One region of the Blautia sp. LMAG:89 genome, then DNA from elsewhere that is predicted to be linked to it. Evidence: riboswitches for the same ligand, from Rfam matches in the RefSeq annotation. Region 1 holds a riboswitch; the other holds the start of a gene.
The links. A riboswitch is a leader RNA that binds a small molecule or an ion and turns the genes downstream of it on or off. The one in region 1 is predicted to bind FMN.
Positions count from the first base shown of each region.

Region 2: another riboswitch for FMN. It lies ahead of CCC70_RS16615 (DUF6783 domain-containing protein); the one in region 1 lies ahead of CCC70_RS06950 (ECF transporter S component).

Region 1 covers NZ_NANC01000004.1:633,583-641,772, forward strand. The annotation lists gene CCC70_RS06920 (zinc-dependent alcohol dehydrogenase) at 1-13, opposite strand, end outside; gene CCC70_RS06925 (ROK family transcriptional regulator) at 315-1,421, opposite strand; gene CCC70_RS06930 (SAM-dependent methyltransferase) at 1,500-2,684, opposite strand; gene CCC70_RS06935 (hypothetical protein) at 3,023-3,544, shown strand; gene CCC70_RS06940 (NUDIX hydrolase) at 3,847-4,458, opposite strand; gene CCC70_RS06945 (MATE family efflux transporter) at 4,642-6,030, shown strand; gene CCC70_RS06950 (ECF transporter S component) at 6,158-6,793, opposite strand; FMN riboswitch at 6,923-7,040, opposite strand; gene CCC70_RS06955 (fibronectin type III domain-containing protein) at 7,151-8,190, opposite strand, start outside.
Region 2 covers NZ_NANC01000012.1:509,645-517,834, forward strand. The annotation lists gene ribD (bifunctional diaminohydroxyphosphoribosylaminopyrimidine deaminase/5-amino-6-(5-phosphoribosylamino)uracil reductase RibD) at 1-926, opposite strand, end outside; partial or broken gene CCC70_RS16615 (DUF6783 domain-containing protein) at 929-1,054, opposite strand; partial or broken gene CCC70_RS16620 (DUF6783 domain-containing protein) at 1,004-1,270, shown strand; FMN riboswitch at 1,360-1,474, opposite strand; gene CCC70_RS15615 (hypothetical protein) at 1,664-1,930, opposite strand; gene tsf (translation elongation factor Ts) at 2,236-3,174, opposite strand; gene rpsB (30S ribosomal protein S2) at 3,211-3,954, opposite strand; gene CCC70_RS15630 (pseudouridine synthase) at 4,133-4,900, opposite strand; gene CCC70_RS15635 (DUF6449 domain-containing protein) at 4,900-7,083, opposite strand; gene CCC70_RS15640 (ABC transporter ATP-binding protein) at 7,058-7,960, opposite strand; gene CCC70_RS15645 (GntR family transcriptional regulator) at 7,953-8,190, opposite strand, start outside.

The sequences.
Region 1 (8,190 bases):
CCTGCTGGATCATAATGTTTTTCCTCCTTGTTTATTATGTATTATCTTTTATTAATTGTTTTATTAAAGTAATTACATTATTGTTCTTTTGAGAGGATTTGTCAATAGGGTTTCCGGTGATTCTCCCTGTTGAACAAATTCGATCCGGTTTTTTTATGCACATTTCACTATCCACCACATAAAAAAAGAACCCGCAGCTCCGGCAAGGTTCTTCCATGCCGGAGCTGCAGATTCTTTTCTCTGCATGATTCGTATTCTCTATGCATTTGGTCAATCGGATATTCACACCCCCGCAAGGGACTTACTTGATTCGGTTAAATATTTTTGATTAGCTCATGAAAAAAGTGCTTCGCCGCGCCAACTGCAGATGCTTCCTTCCGGTAGCTACAGTTCTTAAGATATCTGGTATCACGGTCAAAACCATTGTACTCCATCACTTTTTCTCCGAGAGGCAGCATATGATCCGGCAGATATCCGCCAACCTCGCCGCCCAGGATAATATCCATATCATAAGCCATCCGGAGATTGGAGATCAGTACGGCAAGATGGTCCAGATACTCTCCCCATTTTTCAGAGGCATCTGCTTCTCCTGCGGAAAGACTGTCCATAAACTGTTCCAAAGACTCATAGCGCTCACCGGTCAGCGCGCTGGATGCACAGTAAGCGTCTGCGCATCCCTTCTTGCCGCAGTAACACGGTCTGCCACCCGGAACCAGGATCATATGGCCAAACTCACCGGCCTTCTGATTCTGCCCGGCAAACAGTTTCCCGTCAATACAGAAAGCACCGCCAAGCGTATTATTAAGAGACAGATAGATCGCGTCCCGATACAGATGAAGATCTTCCGCCAGCATAGCTGCATTCGCGTCATTTTCAAAATAAACAGGACAGGAAAAAGCCTGCTCCAGAAAACTGAGGCTGTAATTTTCGATCTTAAGCGCATGCGATTTCACAACAAGATGCTGCTCCCGACTGATGATCCCGGGAATTGAGATTCCGATTCCAAGCAGCTTCTCAGGAGCTTCCATATCTCCCAGAAAATCTTTGACCAGGGAAGACAACTCCAGGCAGTAAGAAGTCTCCGGAGAAAACTTCATTCTTACACGCTCTGTCTTCTCAACCTCTGACCGCATATTTACCAGGACCATCCCGACATGATTCGCCGTGATCATAATTCCTGCTGCATAACGGTAAGAAGGATTAATGCCGATACTTTTCGCCTTTCTGCCTCCTGTGGATGCATACTCCCCGGTCTCTACAAGCACACCGCTCTCCATCAGTTCATTTACGTTGGACAGCACAGTCGGCATACTCATATTCAGGTTTTTGGAAAGCTCCACCTTTGAGGTGCTCCGGTTATTCATCACATAGGTGATGATCCTGGATCTTGTATTGTTTTTTTTCTCTGCTTTTCCTGCCATATCAAACCTCTTGATTGCTTTTATTAATTCTTTTATAAAAGCATGATATTCCTTTCCGGCAGATTTGTAAAGAGAAAATCAATACCAGCGGGTCATTGGCAGATCATTGTTGATTCCCTTGGTCATCAGGATCTGATGAAGATCAATGATTCCGTTATGGAATGTTGCCGCACATGCGGACAGATAAAGATCCCACATACGCAAAAATTCCTCATCAAACATCATCTTTTCTTTTTCAATGTTATCCCGGAAATTCTTTTCCCAATGAAGCAATGTCTTATTGTAATGCAGACGGAGATTTTCGATATCCAGGGTATGGAAATTGTCCTCTGCCATATGGTTCAGGATCTCACGTAAGCTCGGAACAGTTCCGCCCGGAAAAATATATTTCTTGACCCACGGGTCACCCGGATGCTCCTTCAGAGCACTGATAAAGTGAAGCAGAAACAGTCCGCCCGGCTTCAGAACCTTTTCCACACAATCAAGAAACAGCTGATAATTATCACGTCCAACATGCTCCAGCATACCGACACTGACAACACGGTCAAACTGATACTCCTTCTTCGGCAGATCACGGTAATCCATCAGCTCTACCGTAAGATAATCTTCCAGACCCTGCTCCTTGATCCGTCTCTGAAATTCTGCATACTGTTCATGACTTAAGGTGATACCGGTACCATGAACCTTATATTTCTTAGCTGCCTCGATCAGCAGAAAGCCCCAGCCGCAGCCGATATCCAAAAGACTCATACCCTCTTCCAGATGTAATTTTTTAAGAATATAATCAACTTTATTTACCTGTGCCTGATACAACGTATCATCCTCATGGATAAAATACCCACAGGAATAACTCATAGTCTCATCCAGCCAAAGTTTATAAAAGTCATTTCCAATATCATAATGGCTGGTCACTTCCTTTTCCTGGTTCTTCTTTGATGTTGAACTGAACATGATCTTTTTCAGAGCAGATTCATTGGTAGAAAATTTCCCCATCTGACCCAGAAAATGGTCCAGCGCTTCATAAAGATTTCCCTCGATATCCAGATCCCCACGCATATACGCCTCACCCAGTGCAAGGGATGTGCTCTTCATCAGATCCGCCAGAGGAATCGCTTTCTTAAAATTCACCGTAAATGTAGGTTCACCCTCTCCGATGTGATACTCGGAATTCTTGAACTTTACCAGAAATGGATAATCTGTAAAGCGTTCAAGGAACTGCACCATTGCTTTCTCTTCCGTCTTCTCCTGTAATGTCTCAAACATAATAGTCTACCTCCTTTAACACAGCACTATGATACACCCGGAGGAAGGCTTTATGTCAAGGGAGATATACAACAAAATTTTATCAATAAAATGGCGATATTTGGTAAAACTCTTCCTTATACTTATTCAAATTAACTAGATGTTTACAATCCATTTTTAAACAAGCTGCCGAAAACACTGATATTATCCAAACGTACTCGTTAATTATATATCATTTTTCAATAATTATCTTTGTATTTTACGCATTTTTTATTGCTTTATATACAATTCAGACTTATAATAAAAGATACAAAAAAAGAGCGAAAACCATATAAAAATCCAACACTGGAGGGAACCTTATGAACGAAGAACTTTTTAATGAAGCATCAAAATCCAACATCCTGTCAAAACAGCTGGTCGATCAACTTCAGGAAAGCATGACCTACAGCAGCATCTCCTTCATCAATTGGACCATCGAAGTCCTCAAGCTCCTGAAAGCCCGCATCGAACGCGGCGACAAGATCAAAGATGAGACCACCGGCGTGATCTACGATCTCTACACCTTCCGCCAATTTGTAGAAACCAACTTCTCCACCTACATCACCGGCCAGGTCTTCAACACCTCCATCCGGTCCCAGAAAATCTACTTCACCCTGGAAGCCTGCCCAGGCGGCTACAACCTCCTCATGGCAGACTCCGGCAACGAAAAAACCTACCGCTGGATCTCCAGCTTAAGCAAACGCTTCTCCCTGGTAGAAATGATCGCCACCGGAATCGTCTACGTCAAAGACAACCGTACCGACACCTACCAGCCATTTATCTCCGAAAACGGCAAATACTGCAAATACAACAAAGACCTGGGAAAACTCACAGAACTCTGATCAAAACGGGGAATCCGCAACCGCAGATTCCCCGTTTTTCTCATCCATCCAGCGCAGCGCCGATGACCCATTCCCCTCTTCAAGCCACAGGGAATCTCAGCCTTTCCTCCCAGCCATCCAGCGCAGCGCCGATGGCTCATCCAACTCCCGTCATGCCACAAGGAATCTCAGCCTTTCCTCCCAGCCGTCCAGCGCAGCGCTGACGGCTCATCCAACTCCCGTCATACCACACACAATCAACACTCCCCACGAGATTTAACACGTCTCACTGGCGTCCCCTTCCACCATATAACTACCTCCGTTTAAATCTCCCCAAGAAATCCAAACACCTCCTCATCCTCAAGAAAATGCATCAGCATATAAGCACACATGATCGCAACCCTCTCCTCCTTCAGGATCCTCCTGACCTCATCCCGGTCCGCGATCACAACCTCGATCTCCTCACTATCCTCCTGAGCAGCCTTACTAACCTCACCACTGGCATACCCATAAACCGTAGCACAGGATTCATCCGTCATCCCAATCGTCGTAAAATAAGGCTTCTCAAAAGCCTCCGCAACCTTGATCGGCTCCAGCTTCAACCCGGTCTCCTCAAACATCTCCCGCACAGCACCCTCATGAAAATCCTCCCCAGGCTCCACAAGCCCCGCCGGAAACTCATAAATATACCCGCCGATCGTATATCGATACTGACGGATCAGCACAACCTTATCCCGTTTCTCTCCATAAACACTGTAAATGATCACCCCATCCGGATGATTCTCCCCCGTAGAAAGCTTTAAATCCTCCACACTCTTTGCCCTGGAGGCCACAAAATAAGAAACCGGCGTATCATGTACACTGGTCGCATCCACCCCATAAAGATTCACGAACTTATTATCTGTAAGTTTTTTCACACTGTTGATCTTACCCATCTGAAAAACTCCTTCCCGAAAATTTTTTCTAAAAACATTTTATCCCATCCAAAACCAAAGGTCAATTTTTTATACTTACACTCCCTTCACAATAGTGCTATAATAAATACCCTGCTATAAAATTAAAAATCCACTTATCACATTACCAAACAGCTACTGTAGACAAGAAAGAAGGAAAAAACATTGAAAAACCAGACCAATGCTGCCCAGGCCGAAAACCCTCTGGGAACCGCCCCTGTAGGCAGCCTGATCACCAAATTCGCCATTCCCGCCATCATCAGCATGCTAGTCAGCGCTCTGTACAATATCGTTGACCAGATCTTTATCGGACAGGGCGTAGGAATGCTTGGAAACGCCGCCACAAACATCGCATTTCCCGTAACCATTATCTCTACTGCTGCTGCACTGCTCCTGGGAATCGGCAGTGCCTCCAATTACAACCTGGAAATGGGCGCAGGAAACGAAAAAAAAGCCAGCTCCATCGCAGGAACCGGACTTTCCTCGCTGATAATCTCCGGTACGATACTCTCTGTCATCGTCCTTCTGTTCCTGAAGCCACTGCTTCATTTTTTCGGCGGAACACCGGACGTCATGCCCTATGCCATTGATTACATGGGAATCACCGCCATTGGACTTCCCTTTTACGTTTTAAGCACAGGCGGCAATCACCTGGTCCGTGCAGACAGGAGTCCCACCTATTCCATGACCTGTATCCTGGCTGGTGCTGTCATCAACACCATCCTGGACCCACTTTTCATCTTTGGATTCGGCTGGGGCATCAAAGGTGCAGCCTGGGCAACCGTGATCGGTCAGATCGTATCCGGACTTCTGATCATTTTTTATTTTTCCAGACTTCGGAAAATGTACCTGGACCGCTCCATGCTGATTCCTAAGGCACGCAATCTGTCTGCCATTTTTTCTCTGGGAATGGCATCCTGTATCAATCAGGTTGCCATTGCTGCAGTGCAGATCGTCATGAACAATACACTTCGCCATTACGGAGCACTCTCAGCCTACGGGAGTGATATTCCGATCGCCTGTGCAGGAATCATTTCCAAAGTCAACCAGGTATTTATGGCCATATGCATCGGAATCTCCCAGGGCTCCCAGCCCATCTGGGGCTTTAATTACGGTGCCGAAAAATACAGCCGCGTGCGCCAGACATACCGCTATTCCGTAACCTTATGTACTGTGATCGCAACCATATTTTTTATCTGCTTCCAGTTCTTCCCACATCAGATCGTAGGCATCTTCGGAAACGGCAGCGACCTGTACTTTCATTTTGCAGAAAAATATCTCCGCATCTTCATGCTGATGACCTTTGCCAACGGAATCCAGCCTATGTCCGCCGGCTTTTTTACCTCCATTGGAAAAGCCAGGCTTGGTGTGATCATGTCCCTCACAAGGCAGGTGCTCTTCCTGCTGCCTCTGATCGTCATATTCCCGGTCTTCTTCGGAATCGATGGCGTCATGTACGCAGGACCAATTGCAGATACCTCTGCATTTGTGCTGGCCGTTGTTTTTGCCAGACGTGAGCTTGGAGTCATGAAAGCTGCAGAACAAAACGCCTGACATAAAAAATGCCATGTAATTTACTGCCCATCGGCAATATATTACATGGCATTTCTCACATTCTCAGATATTTATCTGAAACCACTAATTTCTGATCTTTTCTTCATCCTACATCAGCTGCTTATGATCAGTCACCCTTCAGTACAACACGGATCTTCTTATAAATTACAAATACGATCAGAGATGTCAGTGCATATTTAAAGATATTAAACGGAGCAATGATCAGCAGTGCAAAGGTAAGCAGTCCGTTTACAGAGCTGTGTACTGCGCTTCCCATCTGGATAAAGGTCTCGATTGGCATTCCAAACGCCTTACCGTAAGCCGGAAGCAGTACAAAAGCATTGACAAAGCATGCAAGGATCGCTGTCAGGACTGTTCCTGCTGCCATACCTGCAACTGCATGTACTCTGCTCTTTTTATGGCGGAAACGATAGATCAGACCGGCCGGTACCACATAGGCACATCCAAACAGGAAGTTGGCAACATCACCAACACCGGCAGTCATGGTTCCCTTAGTCACAAGATGTACGAGAATCTTCACAAGCTCGATCAGGATACCTGCCACAGGTCCCATAGCGAAGGTTCCTACCATAACCGGTACCTCGGAAAAATCAAGCTGATAAAAAGACGGTGCAAGAAACGGGATCGGAAACTCAAGATTCATCAATACTCCTGCCACAGCACCAAGCATGGCTACCTGCGCGATGGTTCTTGTTCTGCTTCTTTCCACAGCATTTCCTCTCTGTAATATCTGTTCACTCATAACTCTCTCTCCTTCTTCAGAAATATTCAAAGAAAATTTCCACAAGAAATCTTTATGCGAAAAAATTTCTTCACATAAAAAGCCCCGGGAGCTTCTTCCCGGGGCACTGAGCACGTTCTTTAAATACTGCGCGTTCTTCTCTCATCCAGACTTTACTGTCGGTTCCGGAATTTCACCAGATCAGCCGCCAAAGCGGGTCGCGGACTATACCGCCGGTAGGGAATCACACCCTGCCCCGAAGAAATTTTCTTTTTTATGAGTTCATTATAACGCGCTCTTTTTATAATTACAAGCCTTAATTCTGTCACAGAAGCATTCTGCTCCATTTATATAAATCTAAGATCCACTCTTTTATGATCAAACCCGGATTTTCTTTACCGTACTCCAGCTACTGTAAAGAACCTTTTTTCCGACTCTTTTATATGACCGGATGCGGACATAATAGATCTTTTTGTTTTTCAGTCCTGATATCTTATATCTGGTCGCAGACTGTTTTCCAACTGTGACCGTTTTTCTTTCTTTTGTAAATCTGCTGTCTGCTGCATACTGGATCTGATAGCCGGTTGCCTGTATATTTTTTTTCCAGCTTGCGGTAAAGGATCTGTTTGCTTTTTTCAGTCCTGTCAGCAGAGTTTTTGGAGGCAGGATCTTAAAGGTAAGCGTTTTGTTGATACGACTGTATTTTCCGGTCCCTCTGACCTGCACAGTTCCAATTCCAGAATTTTTATTATTTTTGTAATACAGCTTATAAGCACTCGCACCGATCTTCTTTCCATTTACAGTTACGGTTACTGATGGCCGGATGGTTTTTCCCGTATAAGTGTAAGAGGTTCTGTTTAGCTTAACATTGCTGACAAACTTTTCTGTCTTTTTTATGATCTTGAAATGAATGGTTGCGGTACCTTTATAATAACCGGTACCATAAATGGTTACCGTTGCCACACCCGGATACAGATTATCCTCGTAGTACATATAATAATCTTCGCCGGCTTTCAATCCGGGGATTACGATGGCAGGTGTGAGTTCTTTTCCTGTATATGTCTGATCAGCTATTGGATCCGCAGCCGGCAGTTTTCCGTAAATAGTAAAATATAATGTTTCCGATCCTTTATAATTGCCGATTCCCGTGAGCTCTGCACGAGCTTCACCAGGCTTTTCATTATTAACATAGGTTACCGTATAATCTTTTCCCTGTACCAGTCCGTCAATTACCACTTCCGGTTCCACTTTTTTTCCTTTAAAGGTGGTTTCCAGGTAGGTTTCATTATTTTCCGCAAAATAGCACACATACATTCCATTTTCATCTGGCGTAATCTTGAAACTCCGCTCTACTGTACCGCAGAAAATATCTTTTCCCGTGATCTTTACAGTCGCAGTTCCTGCATTGATGTTATTTT
Region 2 (8,190 bases), on a different contig from region 1:
ACAATTCCGGCTCGCAGGGCACTGTCATTTAACGTACCGCCTCCTTCCAGGAGAATACTGTCAATGCCTTTGCTTCCAAGATCTGTCATCAGCTTCTTAAGGTCTATCTGATTCTTTTCATCCGGACAGTAAATGGTCTCAACTCCCATGGTATGTAATATTTTTATTTTTTCTTCTGTATTTTTCTGATCTGCATAAGCCACGATCGTCCGGTACTTTTCCGCACTTTTTACGATCTGACTGTCCGGCGGGATCCTGAGCTTACTGTCGCACACAATCCTGACAGGACTTTTCCATCCTTCTACCCGGACGTTTAACATCGGATCATCTGCAAGCACAGTTCCAATGCCTGCCATAATTCCCATGTACTGATGCCGCATATGCTGTACTTCTTTTCGTGCCGCTTCTCCGGTGATCCATTTTGATGCTCCTGTCTTCGTTGCGATCTTCCCATCCAGTGTCATGGCATACTTCATCACTACATAAGGAGTCTTCATAGTAATATAATGAAAAAACACCGGATTCAGCTGATCACATTCTTCTCTCATAAAATCTTCAACTACTGTTACACCGGCTTCCCTTAACATCTGTACACCTTTTCCCGCCACTTTCGGATTCGGATCCTGGGAACCGATCACCACTTTTCTTATCTTCTGTTCAATGATCGCTTCCGTACATGGAGGTGTTTTTCCATGATGACAGCAAGGCTCAAGCGTAACATAAATCACCGCACCTTCTGCTGATTCTGTAAGAGAAGCAATAGCATTACGTTCTGCATGAAGTTCTCCATACTTTTTATGATAGCCTTCCCCGATAATCTTTCCGTCTTTTACGATCACTGCCCCTACCATCGGATTGGGATTCGTCCAGCCTTCTCCTTTTTTTGCCAGCTGAATCGCCCGAAGCATATATTCCTGATCCGTCATTTCTATTCCTTCTTTCTTATTCCTGTTCTTTGTCTAGAGCGTGTTTGAAAAAGGCTTTCTGCAAGATGTGCGTCACAATTTGTGGGAGATTTTGTCCGGATGAGGGCGCCGTAGCGGGCTACGGCAACTGAATTCGGGCAAAATATACCGCAAAGTGGGGCGTGCAGATTGCAGGAATGATTTTTCAAACACGCTCTGGTACGCCGAGGCTTTTAGATCTGTGCAATCGGATTCACAGACAAGTGAGTGGTATATTTATTTCGAAAATGATGTACCAGATACAAAAAAACCTGCAGAAATATCTGCAGGGTGGAATTGATCTGTTACATCTGATCGATAAATGAATGTCTGATTTCCTATATAAAAAGCTCTGAAATGGATCACCATCTCAGAGCTCTGATACTACATTCATTCATACAAAAATCAACTGTACTATCATCTTCTTCCATCCAGACTGTACTGTCGGCCCCGGAATCTCACCGGATCATGCCTTTCGGCTCGCGGGCTCTACCGCCGGTAGGGAATCACACCCTGCCCTGAAGATATCTTTTTGTTTATTTTAATACTTTATCTGTTATTTGTAAAGCAGAATTATTATTTCACTCATTCCATGCGGAATATTAGTTACTGGCAGGCAATCGTCGTATTGCTATTCTCAGGCTTTGGTTGACAAACAGACACGCAAGCAATGACCGATAGCCAGCACACAGAGCCTGTGCCTTGGAAGATGAATTTTTTTATCTGCAGTTTACTATTGCTTTTTGGGCAGCAGCAAAATCTTTTTCTAGTACATAAATACATGTTGTTTCATTCTTATGATCAATTCCCGATGCAAAAGTATGATAAAAAATCAGGAAAAAAAGATTATTGATAAATGTTCCTTTTTTCAATCTCGTTTCGTAAAGAATATTATTTTCATTCAACGCTTGTGTTAACCGCACGAGATGATCCATATTATCAGTTTCACATAATTTAATTTTTCCATTATCCTGGGTATATTTCATAAAAATCTCCATTCCGCCGCCTTTGGCTGGCGGCACAAATAGTGAGGAATTATAAGCGGAAACAGGCGCAGGCCGTGACATTTAGGCGTTTTGAAAGTATCGATTATCTCTGTCAATGCATGAGCATACTTATTTTGATGTGGCAGGAAGAACCAGAGAATATATTTGACAGAGTGTCCAAGATATTTGGATAAAGAAAACCGATGGCTTTGACTGTTATCAATCTACACCATCGGCTTTCAAGGTTTTTAAATACTTAAATTCAGACTTATTAAAATAATATAATGAAAACTTAAGTTAATGGATTATTTACCCATCTGCTTTGCAACTTCCTCAGCGAAGTTCTCTTCTTTTTTCTCAAGACCATCGCCTGTCTCGTAGCGAACGAAGCCTTTGATCTGGATCTTAGCGCCGTTCTCTTTTGCTACCTGCTCTACGTATTTAGCAACGGACTGTTTTCCGTCCTCTGCTTTTACGTATGTCTGGGCAAGAAGGCAGATCTCTTTAAGCTCTTTCTTGATACGTCCTGTGATCATTCCCTCGATAACCTTAGCCGGTTTCTGGGACTCCTTCGGATCGTTCTGGATCTGAGCCATAAGGATCTCTTTCTCATGCTCGATATAGTCAGCGCTTACTTCCTTGTCGCTTGTGTACTGCGGTTTCAGAGCTGCGATCTGCATAGCTACGTTCTTAGCCATCTCTTTAACAGCATCGTTAACAACATCTGTCTCAACGTCTACAAGAACGCCGATCTTTCCACCCATATGAGTGTAGGAAGCGATGAATCCGTTCTGCTCCTCAACCTGAGCAAATCTACGGATGTTCATGTTCTCGCCGATTACTGCGATCTGAGCTGCAAGAGCCTCTTTTACAGTCTTGGTTGTATCAAGTGCCCATGCCTCAGCAAGGAAAGCATCGATATCAGCTGCTGTTGTGTTAAGTGCCTGTGCTGCAACATCTGCAACATAGCCCTGGAACTTCTCGTTCTTTGCAACGAAGTCTGTCTCAGCATTAACCTCAACAACGACTGCTTTCTTTCCATCCTCTGTTACCAGAGTTTTGCAAAGACCCTCTGCTGCGATACGGCTTGCTTTCTTCTGTGCTGTAGCAAGACCCTTCTCACGCAGGAACTCAACTGCTTTATCCATATCACCATCTGTAGATGTAAGAGCTTTCTTACAATCCATCATTCCGGCGCCGGTCATCTCTCTTAACTCTTTTACCTGTGCTGCTGTAATAGCCATTGTTCGTTTCCTCCTGAAATATTCTGTTTATACGAATTATTCCTCTGTAGCTGCAAACTCCTCAGACTCAGCCTCGATCTCGCCATCTGCCTCAGCAGTTCCCTGCTTAGCCTCGATAACAGCGTCAGCCATCTTGGAAACGATGAGTTTTACTGCACGGATAGCATCGTCATTTCCCGGGATCACATAGTCAAGCTCTTCCGGATCACAGTTAGTATCGCAGATACCGATAAGCGGGATTCCAAGTGTATGAGCCTCCTGTACGCAGATTCTCTCTTTCTTAGGATCTACGATAAAGATAGCATCCGGGATTCTCTTCATCTCTTTGATTCCGCCAAGGTTCTTCTGAAGTTTAGCAAGCTCTTTGCGAAGCTCGATAACTTCTTTCTTAGGAAGTACGTCGAATGTTCCGTCAGCTTCCATTGTCTCGATCTCTTTCAGTCTTGCGATACGGCTCTGGATTGTCTTGAAGTTTGTAAGCATACCACCAAGCCATCTCTCATTTACGAAGAACTCTCCACAACGCTCTGCCTCTGTACGGATAGCATCCTGAGCCTGTTTCTTAGTTCCTACGAAAAGGATGTGTCCACCGTTAGCTACGATATCTGCTACTGCATTGTAAGCATCGTCAACCATTCCTACAGACTGCTGAAGATCGATGATATAGATACCATTTCTCTCTGTGTAAATGTACGGAGCCATTTTAGGGTTCCATCTTCTTGTCTGATGTCCGAAATGAACACCTGCCTCTAAAAGCTGCTTCATTGAAATAACGCTCATGTCTTTTCTCCTTTTTGGTTAAATTCTTCCGCACAGGTCGCCTTCTCCCGGGACCCCTTACATACTGTAGGGCACCGTCCTTACAGAATCGCCGTGCGTGCTTATTTTTGCAACTTCTGAATTATAGCATAGGAAATCCCCTTATGTAAAGGGGATTTTTCCAATTTTTTTCTGTTTTTCAGCGGTTTCCGGCAGACTTCAGAAGCTCCAGCTCTTTTTCGGTGAGCGAACGATATTTTCCTGTCGGAAGATCTGAAGGAAGCGCCAGCGGCCCCATGGATAGTCTTTTCAAATAAGTTACTTTTTTTCCCAGTGCCTCCATCATCCGTTTTACCTGATGGAATTTTCCCTCGTGGATGGTAAGTCGGATCTCAGATTCCCAGTTCTTTCCGGCTTCTGCAGATTCTGTATCGGACTCCCAGGTGGAAAGGATCTCCAGCCTTGCCGGTCGTGTGAGATCTTTTTCCCCGATATCCACGCCTTCTGCCAGCTTCACGACATCTTCTTCTGTCACTTTCCCGGATACTTTTGCATAGTAGGTCTTGTCAACATGCTTTTTCGGAGAAAGAAGCTCGTGTGCCAGAGGACCGTCATCTGTGATCAGAAGGAAGCCTTCTGTATCTTTATCCAGGCGTCCCACCGGAAAAAATCCCTTTCTTCTGTCTTTCTCTTCAATATAGTCGAGAACCGTTTTATCTCTGGAGTCCTCCGTTGCGCTGACACAGCCCGCCGGCTTGTTAAAAAGATAGTATACATATTCCGGTGCAGCATGAATTTCCTGCCCGTTCATAACCACCTGATCTTCTTTTGTTACTTTCAGTTCCGGTTTCTTCACAGATTTCCCGTTAACCTGCACCTGACCCTTCTGTATGTATTTTTTTACCTCGCTTCGTGTACCTGCGCCGGCATCTGCCAGAAATTTATCCAGCCGGACTGGTTTTTCCATTAATCATTTACCTCCCATTCTGTTACATGGGCTGCCTTTGCATCTGCTCTGATGAAATCCGGGATCTCACCGGCAAATGTCATATAAAGTCCGGAATCCCCGTCGGTGCTCTCCTGTCCTTCCAAAACCACTTCCATTGTGACATCTGCATTCCAGATAGTCCATCCGTTTACCAGCTGTGATGGGCGGATACACTTTTTCAGGGTTTCCAGCTGTTCCTTTTTATCGTAACGGACTTTATAACCGTTCTCTGTTTCTTCAAGATCCGAAACAGACTCAATGTCGGAAAAAACCTCATCATCTTCGCCGGCAGCTTCGGAGCTGAAGTAATAAACATCAATATACTCAACAGACAGCTCATCCATGGAAAGAGGATATCCTGTTTCTTCCAAAATTGCAAGTGTTCTCTTATATGCCGGATACACCAGAACGGAGGTAGACACCCGCTCTCCTTCCTGAACAGCCGGTACATTCATTCCCCATTCATCTATGTATCCTTCTGACGGAATTCCCGCATAATCGAACATCAGCATTGCGCATGGCTGGTCTTTTACTGTCTGACCGCCGTTTTCCAAAATGTCCTTTCTCAGCGCCTCTGCCAGCGCCTGACGCTTCTCTGCATTTTTCTCAAATAATGTTTGAATATCTCCGTCACAGAAAGTACCGGTGACCTCTTTCAGATACTGTTTGTCCAGCTGGAAAAATGAATATTTGTCTTCTTTCCATGTCTGCTCATCATACAGGGCTTCCATAAGATTCTGTGCCTGTGCAGAGGATACATTATAACCTCTGCATACACTGAATCCCTGTTTATTTATGTAGCGCACATACACGCGCCTTCCTGATTTTTTTCCTTTTTCATTCTGAAGCCTGATATCCTCCAGACTGTTATATAATGCTTTACTTTTCATCACCGGCTGATCCAGCAGACCAGAACTCTTGTCTGAGGTGGCAGTATACCGGATCTTATAGATTCCGTCTTCTTTTTTTTCCACATTGCAAAGCTGCTCTGTATATGAAAGATTGCTTACATTTATCACAACTCCCTGAAGATTGTCATAAGCCGGAAAATAACTGTCATATCCCAGAAGATCCATTTTCATGGTCAGCGCACAGATTGCCACAACACCTCCAAAGATCATAAGCTGCACTTTTCTGCGGAAAAATCTGCGAAAATCCATTTCGTAGATCACTTCCAGAATTCCATGGACCAGGATCGTTCCCAGTATCATTCCGAAGATCCCCCATGCTGTTTTGGATGAATCTTCCGGGATCATATAAAAGATCAGACCGATTCCCAGTCCGGATGGTATTGTGATCAGGGCACTTAAGACCGGCTCCATCCAGGTATATACCAGAGCTTTTCCGGTATTCTCTGACCTTCGTCTGCAGAATGCCATCCAGGAAAGTACTGCCATGACAAACAGCGTTAGGATCAGTATCAGCAACTGCTTTCCAAAGCTCCCGCTGCTGTATTTATCTATAAAGCTTACGATCACCATAAGAGGAGATCCCAGATTCCGCACTGCTGCCAGAATTCCGTAACTGCCCTCGTACCAGGTATCAAAAAATAAATGTCCGCTTAACTGCAGCATCACTGCCAGAATGATACTGTAGGTAAACAATCCTGCCCATGCAAGGGCTCCCATCAGCATGGTACCGGTGCAGGCGATCACCAGCACTGTGGAAAAATACACCAGAAGATACATCAGGAGATGGAGCACCAGCAGGATCAGTGCCTTTTTCATAATGGAAAGGCTGTAATATCCTCTGGCTGCCCCGATGCATACCGCAGCAAATTCCATGATCACATATGGCACCAGATAATAAAGAACAGCCAACAATACTCTGTGCAGAAACAGTGCACTTCGCTTTACCGGAAGGCTGTGATAGAAATCCACTTTTCTCGGGGAATACAGATACCAGAAGCCGCTTACTGCTGCCAAAAATGCTGTTACCGCAGCCACACCTGCTCCCATTGTGAGAAAGTCACTGCTCCACAGGCTGGAATACAGATAGGAAAGCTGACTCTGAGTATAACTGCGCTCATTCCATTTTCCCATCAAAATAAGTTCCGCTACCGGAAATGCAAGGAGAAATGCGATCATGGCAAATGCCGGGATCCATCTTTGTCCTTTAGAAGAGGATTTCATGTACTCACTGGAATAAATTTTTGACTTCATAGCCTGCCACCTCCGTTTCGCTGATAAATATTTCTTCCAGAGTCAGTGGGAGCACTTCGCAGAAAAGAGGATTTTTTGCCTGTATCTTCTCCATGATCTCTCTTCTTGTTCCCCTTGCAGTAATAAGCAACAGGGAGCCCTGATGCTCTGTTTTCAAAACATCCAGCTCTTTCTTTAATTCTTCTTCTTTCTTTTTGTCAGTAAGTACACACTGGATCTTATGGATGTGGAATTTCATATCCTCCAGATCTCTGGAAAGGAGAATTCCTCCCTGATGAAGAAGCCCGATGTGATCGCAGATATCTTCCAGCTCACGGAGATTGTGGGAAGCGATCACCGGCGTAAATTCACGACTCATGATCTCCGATGCAAAAATACTTTTTACTGCCTGGCGCATTACCGGGTCAAGGCCATCAAAGGTTTCATCACAGAACAGATATTTCGTTCCTGTACTGATTCCCAGGATCACCAGAAGCTGTTTCTTCATTCCCTTGGAAAAAGTGCTGATTTTTCGTTTTCCATCCAGATGAAACTGCTTCATCATTGTCTCAAAACGTGCCTGCTGAAATCCCGGATAAATACAACGGTAAAATTCTGCCATGTCCAGAGCATTATAATTTGCCGGAATATATGCATCGTCCGGGATGTAGAAAAAATGTTCTTTGATCCTTTCATTTTCAAAAACCGGTTCTTCATCCATCAGCACCTCTCCTCTGTCCTGACGGATGATCCCGGCCATGATACGAAGCAGAGTACTTTTTCCCGCACCGTTGGAGCCGATCAGTCCAAAAACCTCCCGTTCCCCGATATCCATGGTGACCTTATTTACTGCCTGTATCTTACCAAAAGCTTTGCTGCAGTTTTTTATCTCAATCATTGTTTCCCTCCTTATAGCATAAGCGGATCACACCGATCATTTCTTCCTCCCCTACTCCCAGAGCCATTCCCTTTTCTGTGATCTTTTTCAGCTCACTTAAGGTTTCTTCCATACCGATCTGCCTGATCCTGCTGCTGTCTGTGACAAAACTACCTTTTCCCTTCACCGGACAGATCAGCCCCTGCTGCTCCAGTTCCATATATGCCCGCTGGATGGTATTGGGATTGATG